DNA from 3 places in the Rhizobium sp. WYCCWR 11146 genome. Region 2 is predicted to be linked to each of the others. Evidence: riboswitches for the same ligand, from Rfam matches in the RefSeq annotation. Region 2 holds a riboswitch; each other region holds the start of a gene.
What was found. A riboswitch is a leader RNA that binds a small molecule or an ion and turns the genes downstream of it on or off. The one in region 2 is predicted to bind FMN.
Positions count from the first base shown of each region.

Region 1: it holds a riboswitch for FMN, as region 2 does, so the genes downstream of both, ribB (3,4-dihydroxy-2-butanone-4-phosphate synthase) here and HX899_RS33810 (DMT family transporter) in region 2, are expected to answer to the same signal.
Region 3: it holds a riboswitch for FMN, as region 2 does, so the genes downstream of both, HX899_RS20090 (6,7-dimethyl-8-ribityllumazine synthase) here and HX899_RS33810 (DMT family transporter) in region 2, are expected to answer to the same signal.

Region 1 covers NZ_JACCEY010000024.1:522,279-526,280, forward strand. The annotation lists gene HX899_RS22350 (SDR family oxidoreductase) at 1-685, shown strand, start outside; gene ribB (3,4-dihydroxy-2-butanone-4-phosphate synthase) at 772-1,407, opposite strand; FMN riboswitch at 1,534-1,684, opposite strand; gene HX899_RS22360 (glucose 1-dehydrogenase) at 1,879-2,661, opposite strand; gene HX899_RS22365 (SDR family oxidoreductase) at 2,946-3,734, opposite strand; gene HX899_RS22370 (sugar ABC transporter ATP-binding protein) at 3,757-4,002, opposite strand, start outside.
Region 2 covers NZ_JACCEY010000043.1:143,685-147,686, forward strand. The annotation lists gene HX899_RS33805 (esterase-like activity of phytase family protein) at 1-943, opposite strand, end outside; gene HX899_RS33810 (DMT family transporter) at 1,027-1,926, opposite strand; FMN riboswitch at 2,018-2,172, opposite strand; gene hupB (DNA-binding protein HupB) at 2,295-2,570, opposite strand; gene lon (endopeptidase La) at 2,777-4,002, opposite strand, start outside.
Region 3 covers NZ_JACCEY010000024.1:66,128-70,129, reverse strand. The annotation lists gene HX899_RS20100 (GCG_CRPN prefix-to-repeats domain-containing protein) at 1-167, opposite strand, end outside; gene HX899_RS20095 (SRPBCC domain-containing protein) at 355-801, opposite strand; FMN riboswitch at 1,047-1,189, shown strand; gene HX899_RS20090 (6,7-dimethyl-8-ribityllumazine synthase) at 1,268-1,702, shown strand; gene HX899_RS20085 (VOC family protein) at 1,955-2,644, shown strand; gene HX899_RS20080 (hypothetical protein) at 2,671-2,835, shown strand; gene HX899_RS20075 (cytochrome b) at 2,907-3,440, opposite strand; gene HX899_RS20070 (MarR family winged helix-turn-helix transcriptional regulator) at 3,421-3,897, opposite strand; gene HX899_RS20065 (antibiotic biosynthesis monooxygenase family protein) at 3,996-4,002, shown strand, end outside.

The sequences.
Region 1 (4,002 bases), on a different contig from region 2:
GCAAGGCGCCAAGCTCGTGGTCACCGGCCGGCGGCAGGACGCGCTCGATGATGTCATCGCGGAAATCGAGGCGGAGGGTGGTCAAGCCGTCGCCATATCAGGCGATGTCAGGAACGAGGCGCTGCAGGCAAGGCTCGTCGAAACGGCGGTCTCGCGTTTTGGCCGGCTCGACATCGCCTTCAACAATGCCGGCATCCTCGGTGAGATGGGGCCGGTTGCCGGGCTGTCGCTCGAGGGCTGGCGCGAGACGATCGAGACCAATCTCACCGCCGCCTTCCTCGGCGCCAAACACCAGTCGGCGGCGATGGGAAAAGGCGGCGGATCGCTGATCTTCACCTCGACTTTCGTCGGCCACACCGTCGGTATGCCTGGCATGGCCGCCTATGCGGCGAGCAAGGCGGGGCTGATCGGCTTCGTGCAGGTGCTCGCCGCTGAACTCGGAGCGCAGAAGATCCGCGTCAACGCACTGCTTCCTGGTGGCACCGACACGCCCGCCAGCATTACCAACGCGCCTGATGCCACGCCGGAGGTGCTCGCCTTCGTGGAGGGGCTGCATGCGCTGAAACGCATGGCGCAACCCGAAGAGATCGCCAATGCGGCGCTTTTCCTCGCCTCCGACATGTCGAGCTTCGTGACCGGCACGGCGATGCTGGCCGATGGCGGCGTTTCAATCAGCCGGACATAGGGTGGGCAAGGGAAGGTGCCCTCAGGGTCATCGCTTCGGCACGTTCTTAGTTGCGGCGGGCTGTGCCACCGCAACAAAGGCATCGATCAAGCGACTTCGCGTATGTCTTTTACTACCTGGCGGTCGAGATAGGCGATCAGATCCTCGATGGTGACGAGGGGTAGGTTGTGGCGTTCGGCGAAGAGCGTGAGTTCGGGCAGGCGAGACATGGTTCCGTCGTCGTTGGCGACTTCGCAGATGACGCCGGCGGGGACCCTTCCGGCAAGGCGGGCGAGATCGATGGCGGCTTCGGTATGGCCAGGGCGGCCGAGCACGCCGCGGGGATTGGCGCGCAGCGGAAAGATATGGCCGGGGCGGGCGAAATCGGCGGGCTTTGCGCGATCATCGACCAGGGCGCGGACGGTGGCGGCGCGGTCCGCCGCAGAAATGCCCGTCGTCGTGCCCTTGAGATAATCAACCGAGACCGTGAAGGCAGTTTTGTGCGATTCCGTGTTGTTGGGCACCATCAGCGGAATGTCGAGCGCATCGAGACGCTCGCCTTCCATGGCGATGCAGACGAGACCACGGGCGTGGGTCATCATGAAGGCGATTGTTTCCGGGGTGACGGCATCGGCCGCGACCACGATATCGCCCTCGTTTTCCCGGTTCTGGTCGTCGACGACGACGACCATCTTGCCGCTGGCAATGGCTGATATGGCATCTTCAATTGTTGCGATAGTCATGCTGTCTGGCCTTTCAAGGGTTATGTCAGCGGACTGACATGGTCTGCTCGGCTCAATCCGTGAGCGAGCCTTCTGCCCTTGGGCGAACAAACGTCAGCCGCCTCCAGGATGGAGTGCGACTGCCCGTGTTGTCCTCTTCCATCCGGACTATACCGTCGGCTCCGGCATCTCACCGGATCTGCTGACCTTCCGACAGGAGGTGCCGGAAGCGCTCGCGGGCTCCAGGATTGCTCCTGATACCGCCGGTGGGGAATTACACCCCGCCCTGAGAACACTTCAAAGATAGGACCAAAAACAGGCGGATGGCAAGGTCACTCGACCAGGCAAAAATGCAAAGCTGCCCTAACGCCGATGGACACACTGTTCACACAGAGGCGACGACCGTGTCGCCTTCCGCACTTCGCTCGTGGTTTGCTCTTTGTTCGATGCATGTCGTTGTCCCAAAACCGCTACGCAATTTGGGCGCCTGCATCAGGACATGATCAGGCCGCCGTCGACATTGATCGTCTGGCCGGTGATATAGGCAGCGTCATCGCTGGCGAGGAAGGTCACCAGGCCGGCGACATCTTCGCCGGAGCCGGCCCGTTTCATCGGGATGCCTTCGACCCATTCCTTCATCAGTTCGCCGGGGGCGTAGTTGCCGAGCAGCTTGCCCCAGGCCTGGTCGTTATAGGCCCACATGTCGGTCTCGATGATGCCGGGGCAGAAGGCGTTGACGGTGATCTTCTCGGTCGCGACTTCCTTGGCCAGGCTCTGGGTGATTCCGACGACGCCCATTTTCGAGGCGGCATAATGCGGGGTGTAGATGAAGCCGTCGCGGGCTTGGCCGGAAGCGGTGTTGATGATGCGGCCGCCGCGCTTGTGCTTGCGCATTCTTGATATTGCCTCCTGGGCGCAGAGGAAGACGCCCTTGGTGTTGACGGCCATGACCTTGTCCCACTCGTTTTCGGTCAGGTCCTCGACGCGGGCGATGGTGATGACGCCGGCATTCTGGATCGAAACGTCGACCGAGCCGAATTCCTTCTCGGCGGCATCATAGAGGGCGGTGACGCTTGCCTTGTCGGTGACATCGCCGATGAAGGAGATCGCCTTGCCGCCTTCGGTTCGGATCTGTTCGGCAACGCCGTGGACCAGCTCCTCATTGGCCGAGACGACGAGATTGGCGCCTTCGCGCGCAAAGCGTCTGGCGATGGCGGCGCCGATGCCGCGACTGCCCCCGGTAATGACGACAGTCTTCTGCTCAAAGCGTTTCATGCTCTTTCCTTGTGTCACTCGATAAACAGCAAATCTGGGTGCGACCTACCATGCGATCATTATTGGATCTCAACCGGTTGTCGCAAATTCAGGCAGCCTTTAGCGCCGATGACGACGCCCGAGCCCTCCGTCCGTTAGACAGCCCGTTCGATCGGCGTGAAGGGCGGGCAGACGGCGATATCGCACGCCGTCTTGCCCGTTAGTCCCTTCAGCGCCTCGATCTCAGCCAGGGAGGAAGCGAGACCGGTCACTTTCCAGCGGCGGCAATGAGCTTTCTCATCGCATCACCAGCAGCAGAAACCGCCATCGACAAGAAGATCGACGCCGGTCACGAAACTTGCTGCATTCGACAGCAGAAACACCGCCGGGCCTACCATCTCGTCCACCGCTGCCATGCGCTGCATCGGCGTCTGCTCTTCGAAGAGCTTGGTCTGGTGGACCATCTCCGGACGGGTGTTCATGGGCGTTGCCGTGTATCCGGGGGAGATGGTGTTGACGCGAATGCCGCGGTCGACCCATTCCATCGCCATGGACTTCGACATATGGATCACGCCCGCCTTGGAGGCGTTATAGTGCGCTTGGCTCAGCCCCCGGTTTACGATCACACCCGACATGGAAGCGATGTTGACGATGGAGCCGCGCCCATTCTTCAGCATGGCGCGAGCCTCTGCCTGGCAGGAAAGAAAGACGCCTTTCAGGTTGATATCCATCAACGTCTGATATTGGTCCTCCTCCATTTCTTCCGCTGCGTTCGCGTTAGCGATGCCTGCAGCGTTGACTGCAAGTGTCAATGGGCCGAGATCGGCTTCGGTCCGTGCTACGGCATCTCCAAGGGAAGATTTGCTCGTGACATCCGCCGCGATCTGGATCGAGCGGCGGCCGGCGGCGCGAATATGTTCAGCCGTCTTGGCCAGCCCGTCGTCGGTTCGACGGTCGAGCAACGCCACGTCCGCCCCGCATTGCGCAAGGCCGATGGCAATGCGCTGCCCAATGCCGCTTCCGGCTCCGGTAACGATGGCAACCTGGCCGCTGAGATCGAAAAGCTTCGGGGCGTTCAGAGTGATGTCGGACACCGCTCTTCCTTTCTCTGTCTGTTTAGATGGTAGCTAGCTCCATGACCGAAACGTCATTTGCCTGGTCACGATTGAGAATGCCTGCCTGTTTGCCTTGCGCAAGCACGAGAATGCGATTGGAGACTCCGAGAACTTCCTCAAGGTCCGAGCTTACGACGATGACCGCCACGCCCCGTTTTGCAAGATTGACGATGATGTCGTAGATGCCCGCTCGGGCGCCGACGTCGATGCCTCTCGTCGGTTCGTCGAGCACGACGACCTTAGGATC
Region 2 (4,002 bases):
TATCGAAGATGGTGAAGCCGCGCGAGCCGCCCTGGTAGTCGCCTTCATTGGCAACGACGAGGCGGTTGTCGTCCAGCCACTTCACGGCGTCGGGCTCGCGCAGCACACCTTTGGCTTCGCCTGAGAATTTCAGGGCGCCGTCACGCTTGGTGTCGATACCGGTGAGATCGACGCTGCCGGCGGAGAAATGCGTCTTCACTTCAGCCGTGTTGGCGTCGATGATGACGATCTCGTTGTTTTCCTGCAGCGTCAGGGCAATCTCGTTCAGGCCGTTGAAGGCGACGAATTCCGGCTCCGGATCCTCCGGGGCGACGCCGGTAAGCCCGGTCAGCGTCACGTGCTTGATGGTGCCGCAATCGACGGTGCCGTTCTTGACCTGGAAGACGACGAGATCGCCGGCCGGCATCTGCGGGATCTTGCCGTCATTGACGTCTTCGTCGCGCTCATTTTCGATTGCGATGGTGCCGAGCGTCTTGTCCTTGTTGAGGGCGATCGAATCCGGCTGACCACCGAGATCGCACGTGTTTTCGATCTTCTTGGTCGCCACGTCGACGATCGCCAGACGGCCCGAGGGCTTCGCCTTGCTTTCGGAGGTGTTGACGGCAACCAGCGCCTTGCCGGCGCTCGAGGTGACCGAAGTCGGCTCGCCGTCCATCATCAGCGCGCCGCCTGCCTTGGGGGCCTTGGCATCGGTAATGTCGATAAAGCCGATCGCGCCGAGCGGGCTGTCGCTATAGATCAGCGTGTTGCCGTCGTCGGTCGCGGTGATGATCTCGGCGGAGCTCACCGAAAGCTTGTCCTTGTCGGCCGGCAGGTTCTCTGCGACCGGGAAGGAAGCGATGCGGTTGAAAACCGGCTCGGCCGCGGCCGGAAAGGCTACCGATGCGAGAAGCACGGCAGCAAGCGCTGCGCTGCGCGATGAAATTGTCATGAAATCCCCCATGTGTCGAACATTCGAAACATGAGTTTTCTGCGGGAGCCGCATGACAGAGGCATGACAGATGCGGCATTTTGCGTCAAATCATGTCAGGCAAGTTTCCGCTCCCGGCGCATCTCGTTTCGCATGATGAACAGCGAAGCAGACAGGATGAGAGCCGCTCCCAGCCAGAGGTAACCCGCCGGCGCATAGCCGAAGAACAGCCAACCGGCCAGCACGTTCAACGGCAGCTTCAGATCGTCGAACGGCTGGACGTAGGCGGCATCCGCTGCGGCATAGGCAAGCGTCAGGAAATACTGCGCTACGGCAGTCAGCAGCCCCGCCAGCAGGAACAGAGCAAGGGTTGCGCCCGTCGGCACTGCAAAGCCTGCCGCAAGCGCCAGCCCGCCGTTTATCGGCGTCAGCAGAACGAGCAGCCAGACGGTGATCGTCTCCGGCCGTTCGATGCCTGTCAGGCTCTTGGTGATCAGCGACGAGGCGCCCCACAGCAGCGCCGAAAGCACAGGCAAGAGAGCCGCCCAGCCAAAACCATCAGACCATGGCTGCAGAATGATCATCGCTCCGGTGAAGCCCGCCGCCGTCGCTGCCCAGCGGGCCGGGCCGACGCGCTCACCCAGAAAAAGCCGGGCGCCCAGAATGATGAAGAAGGGCGAGGTCATCACCAGTGCGATCGCCTGCCAGATCGGCACCGCGGCAAGGCCGGCGACCCAAGCCTCGACGCCGAGCGCGGCAAGCACGACGCGCGCAAGGTGACGCCAGGGATAGCGCGTGCGCATCGCCGCAAGGCCGAGCCTCTTCAGGAACGGCAGCGAAAACAGGAAGGCGAAGCCATATTGCCAGAAGGCTGCCGACGCCGAGGGAAAGGCAAGCTTCATCGTCAGCCATTGGGTGACGACGTTGAGAAGCGAAAAGGCAATGCCGGCAAGGACCATCCAGAGTGCCCCGACAACGGCGCGGGATGGCTCGACGGCAACGGAAGTCTGATTCATGTCTTTCATCCATAAAAGGGACCAACATAAATCAGGACGCATGAACCCCGACAGGCGACACAGGGCAACCCCTGCCCTTCGCACGGCCGACGCTCATTCTCTTCCATCCGGACTTTAACCGTCGGCTCCGGAATCGCACCGGATCTGCTGACCCTTCCCCCGCTTGGACACGAGAGAAGGCGCTCGCGGGCTCAGGCCGAAACCCTTACCGCCGGTGGGGAGTTTCACCCCGCCCTGAGAACAGAAACGTCGTAGATTAAAGCCCGGGCGACAGCAAGGCCCGCCAAGCAAAAGGGGTCCGGCAAAGCCGAACCCCTCTTAAATCCTGCACAACCGGTCTCGTTTCCGGCTGGTGGGATAATCTCAGATCAGCCGTTGACGGCGTCCTTCAGGCCCTTGCCGGGCGTGAATTTCGGCACGTTGCGAGCCGGAATGTCGACTTCAGCGCCCGTCGACGGGTTACGGCCCTTCGATGCGGCACGATGAGAAACGGTGAAGCTGCCGAAACCCGCGAGGCGAATGTCGCCCTTGTTCTTGAGTTCAGCCTGGACAACGTCGAAAACCGCGTCAACAGCGGAAGCCGCGTCAGACTTCGTCAGTCCTGCCTTTTCGGCTACTGCGGACACGAGTTCATTCTTGTTCATGTTTCCACCCCTTTCTAAATGGTATGAAACGACTCAAAAGTAAGCTAGGCGCAGAATAGGTTTCATCAGGCCCGCCGAAAACCCAAAAGCCCTGCAAATCAAGGAAAAGCAAGCGTCTACATGACGTTTTCACAAAAAAGGCTGGCGTTTCCGCCAGCCTTTTTCCGTGTTTTGGGCCAATTGGGCATAAATGTGGCAAAGGCCACTCAATGCGCTATGGTTGCGCCTGTCTCATCGAGGCCTTCGACCGATGTGATGACCGGCGTTTCCACCGTGCCATCCCATTCGATCGGCTCCGGCCGCCGGATCAGCGCATGCTTGATCACCTCGCCCATGCGGGATACCGGGATGATCTCCATGTTGTTCTTCACGTTGTCAGGAATCTCCGCCAGGTCCTTGGCGTTTTCCTCCGGAATCAGCACCTTCTTGATGCCGCCGCGAAGCGCTGCGAGCAGCTTTTCCTTGAGACCACCGATCGGCAGCACACGGCCACGAAGGGTGATTTCGCCGGTCATGGCCACATGCCTGTCCACTGGAATGCCGGTCATGATCGAGACGATCGCGGTTGCCATGGCGACGCCTGCCGAGGGGCCATCCTTCGGCGTCGCGCCTTCCGGCACGTGCACGTGGATATCGCTCTTGTCGAAGCGCGGCGGCTCGATGCCGAAATCGACAGCGCGCGAGCGGACATAGGAGGCCGCTGCCGAGATCGATTCCTTCATGACTTCCTTCAGATTGCCGGTGACGGTCATGCGGCCCTTGCCCGGCATCATCACGCCTTCGATGGTCAGCAGTTCGCCACCGACTTCCGTCCAGGCAAGACCGGTCACGACGCCGACCTGATCCTCGCCCTCTGCTTCGCCATGGCGGAAGCGCGGGACGCCCAGATAGTCGGAGATGTTGGCAGCCGTCACGTGAACGGCCTTCGTCTTGCCCTTGATGATCTCGGTGACCGCCTTGCGGGCGAGTTTCATCAGCTCGCGCTCGAAGTTGCGGACGCCGGCTTCGCGGGTATACTGCTGGCTGATCGACATCAGGGCGTCGTCGCTGACCGAGAATTCTTCCGGCTGCAACGCATGTTCCTTGATGGCCTTCGGCAGCAGGTGCCGCTTGGCGATTTCGCGCTTTTCATCCTCGGTGTAGCCGGCGATACGGATAATCTCCATGCGATCCATCAGAGGCGCTGGAATATTCAGCGTATTTGCCGTCGTGATGAACATCACATCCGACAGGTCGTATTCGACTTCCAGATAGTGGTCCATAAAGGTCATGTTCTGGGCCGGATCGAGCACTTCGAGCAGGGCCGAGGACGGATCACCGCGATAGTCCTGGCCGAGTTTGTCGATCTCGTCGAGCAGGAAGAGCGGGTTGGACTTCTTCGCCTTCTTCATCGACTGGATGACCTTGCCGGGCATCGAGCCAATATAGGTGC
Region 3 (4,002 bases), on a different contig from region 2:
TTTCGCCGGCATTCGCCCCAGCGCGTCAGATGCCAGCCGCGACCGCACGCGTAGTCGACCGTTGTGATATTGCTCTGGACATTGATTGTCCCCATCGGCATCGCCTGCGCTGTGCCGAACGAGAGGCTGCCAGCGAGCAAGGCAGCCGCGATAGAAAGTGCCTTCATCGAGAACTCCATTTCAATCCAGCCGTCCACAGCTTATGACCGCCAAATTGAACTGGAGATGAACTGCGCGTTCATGTTTGCGGGAGAAAAAGAAGCGCTTCCGCACGGCCGGTCTGAGCGCTCGCCGACCGCTGTTGTCGCAACGCCAAGCGCCTTCAGAGACGCCCCCGCCGCCCGCAAGAATTGTTCATGTCCTGCCGTAAAAAGGGTCGGGACCCGGATCACCCCCGGCAGCAACCTCGGTCAGCCGTCCGAGATAATGTGCCCAGCCCTCCGCATGGCCGGCGCATTGCTCGGCGCTCGGCAGGCCGCTATGGGTGAGCCGCAGCAGCGTTCCGCCTCCCTGCTCGATCAGATCGATCTCGACCAGGCTCGACCCCGGCGGCACCACCTCGCTGCCGTCCCAGCCGAAGCTGTAGGCAAGGCGATGAACCGGCACCACCTCACGAAACGAGCCGCGTGCAAAGCGGGCACCGGTAACGTTGACGAGATAGAGCCCGCCGGGCTGCGGCTCGACCTGCGCCTCCGTTCCCATCCAGCGCAGGATCTTTTCCGGGTCGGTCATCAACGCGAACACCGCGGCCGGCGGCGCCGCGATATGCGCCTCGCGGCGGACGACGAAGGGGTCTTGCATCTCTCTCTCCCATAGTTGCCACGGCCCTGCCCGCCTCCGGTGGAGCGGCGCATCCTGTCCTGCCGTGCTATTCTGACGTGAATGTCCTCAATGGGAGCATGTAGGCGCGAGCCCATCCTCCGCAAGTGGCTTGCCCGTCGCGATCGACGAACAAGCGAAATCGCCGCGTCGGGAGCCCTGATCCAGCTCCCGCCGCGAATGCATTTCGACCTATTGCCAGCCCGTCACCTTCCCCCTATTGTTCGCGCCGTTCTCAGGGCGGGGTGAAAGTCCCTACCGGCGGTATGCAATTTTGATTGCGAGCCCGCGAGCGCCTTCTCAGGAAGGGTCAGCAGATCAGGTGAGATGCCTGAGCCGACGGTCATAGTCCGGATGAAAGAGAACGTGCGTTCCTGCCGCCCTTGCGGCTGTCGGGAACGTTCGTGATCGCCTTGGGTGATGTGTCTGTTCGCCAAAGGAGATTACCGTGACACCCACCCGCTACGCCTTCGTCAAAGCCAGCTGGCACGCCGACATCGTCGACCGCGCCCTTGAGGGCTTCTACCAGCTCGTTCCGCCCGAGCAGGTCGACGTGTTCGATGTTCCCGGCGCATTCGAAATGCCGCTGCTTTCCCGCGATCTTGCCGCAACTGGGCGCTACGGCGCCGTCATTGCCGCGGCCTTCGTCGTCGACGGCGGAATTTACCGCCACGAATTCGTCGCCCAGGCCGTCGTCGATGGGCTGATGCGCGCCGGCATGGATACCGGTGTGCCGGTACTGTCGGTTTCGCTGACGCCGCATCAGTATCAGGAAACCGAGCACCATAAGCAGATCTACCGCTCACATTTCGTCGAGAAAGGGCGCGAGGCAGCAAAGGCGGCACTGACGATCGGCAAAACCCGCGCCGCTCTCGCTGCGTGAAAGCGGCTCGACGAGCAGAACAACAACAGCCGATGAAGACGGCGGGCCAATCCCGCCGTCGACCACTCAGATCGACATGACCTTGCCAACCCCCGCGGATCGGGAGCGGCGCGCCTAGCGTCGCCGCGGAATCCGCCAATACCGGTCAAATCAGACAGAATAATTGATTCGACGGCCTCACCGCGCCGTGGTCAACTTCGGTCGTCACGCGTCAGCAATTCTCAAGGCATCCAAAACCCCAAGGAGCTTAAGATGAGCAATGCACTGCGCAGCGAAACCCCCATGCAGACCCCGAAAACACATCCCGTCGACACCAAGCTCGAGGTCGTCGTCATCCCTGTTTCCGATGTCGACCGCGCCAAGCGCTTTTACGACGGCCTGGGTTGGCGGCTCGACGCCGACTTCGCCAATGATGCCGATTTTCGGGTGATCCAATTTACGCCGCCGGGCTCCGGCTGCGCGATCATCTTCGGCAAGAACGTCACGGCCGCCGCCCCCGGTTCCGCCCAGGGGCTCTATCTTATCGTCTCCGACATCGAGGCCGCCCGCCGCGATCTCATCGCCCGCGGCGTCGAGGTCAGCGAAGTGTTCCATGACGCGGCCGGCGTCTATGCCGGCAAGGACGAACCCTATCTGTTCGGGCGGCTCCGCATTGCCGGCCGCGATCCCGATCACCGCAGCTACCGTTCTTTCGCCTCCTTCAAGGATCCCGATGGCAACGGCTGGCTGTTCCAGGAAGTCACCACGCGCCTGCCAGGACGCATCGACGCCGACGGGACGACATTCACCAACTCAACCGATCTCGCGTCAGCCATGCGCCGTGCGGCGACCGCGCACGGTGAACACGAGAAGCGAAACGGCGGCAAACACGACGAGAACTGGCCGGACTGGTACGCCGAATACATGGTCAGCGAACAGGCCGGCAAGCAGCTGCCCTTATAGGCAAGGGCGGCGGCATCACGCAGACGGTGACATTTGAGAAGCGTCTCGGCGGCAACGGCGCGGCGCTTCATCGCGCCTTCTTGGTGCACAGCGGTCACCATACCGTCGAGCCGGTCCCGCTGATCGTCGATCGTCGAATTGGGCGTGGCACTGGCCAGCTCGTTGCCGGCGTGGCGATCTGCGTCTCCTGAGTCAGGCCCGAACGCGGCCGCCTGACAGATCTTCGAGAAGCCAAACATTTGACATCGAACGCGGCGGGATCTCAGCCGCCATACCACATCCGCCGCAGCAGGTGATCGCCGCGGACAAACTGGTGATAGAGCGCGGCACCGGCATGGAAGACCAGCAGGCCGACAAGCAGGAAGGCGCCGAACCCATGCGGGCCACGCGGCGGATAGGCGGTGAAATCAGGCAGCGTGGCGCCGGCTGCCTCGAAGATGGCGGGAGCAGCGCCACTGAGGATCATCATCCCGATGCCGCTGGCGACCATGCCGAGAATGAAAATGTAGAAGGCGACGTGAACAAAGCCCGCAAGGCGCTCCTGCCAGCGAGGCGATGCCGGCACCGGCGCAGGCTTACGATCGAAACGCCACCACCAGACAATGCGAAGAGCCGTTAGAAGCAGGACGACGATCGCCATCGGAATGTGGAAACGCAACAGCCCGGCCTTGGTCGCGGCGTCCATGGCGTTGGCAGCCCGGAAGCCGGAGCCGAGCAGTGCCAGGATCAGAACCGCACTCAGCCAGTGGATCGAGACCGCTATTGCGCCATAGCGATCAGGCCTGCTCTTCAACATCTCCATGTCCTTCCAGTTTGTTGCGCAGCGCCTTCATGACGGCATGCGTGGTTTTGAGATCCTCGACCTGAAGCCCTTCCGAGAGCATGTCGACCCACGGGGCCTGCAGGCGCATGGCGATTTCATATGCCTGGTTTCCCTTGTCCGTCAGCACGACGAGTTGTGCCCGTCGGTGGTGCGGGTTGGGTTGGAACGCCAGAAGCCCCTCCTTCTCCAGATCGTTGACGATACGCTGAACGTTCTGGCGGTTGGCGCCCATGTCGCGCGCCAGCCACGCGACCGGCTGCGGCCGGCCTGCCGTGGCGACGGTGCCGAGGACATGCCAGCGGGCGCTGGTCAGGCCGAGCCCGTCGACGAGCTTGTCGCCCGCGTTGATCATCCGGTTGTTGAGCCGGAAGAGATCCAGAATGAGGTCGGTCAAAGCTGTTCCGGCCGGGGTGCGTTGGGGTTCGTGCATTTGTCACCATATAGCTATATTGACATCATAGTGTCAAATTGAATATGTATCCGTATCACCAGATTGACATCATGTAACCAAATCAGATGGAGTCGCTCATGCGCC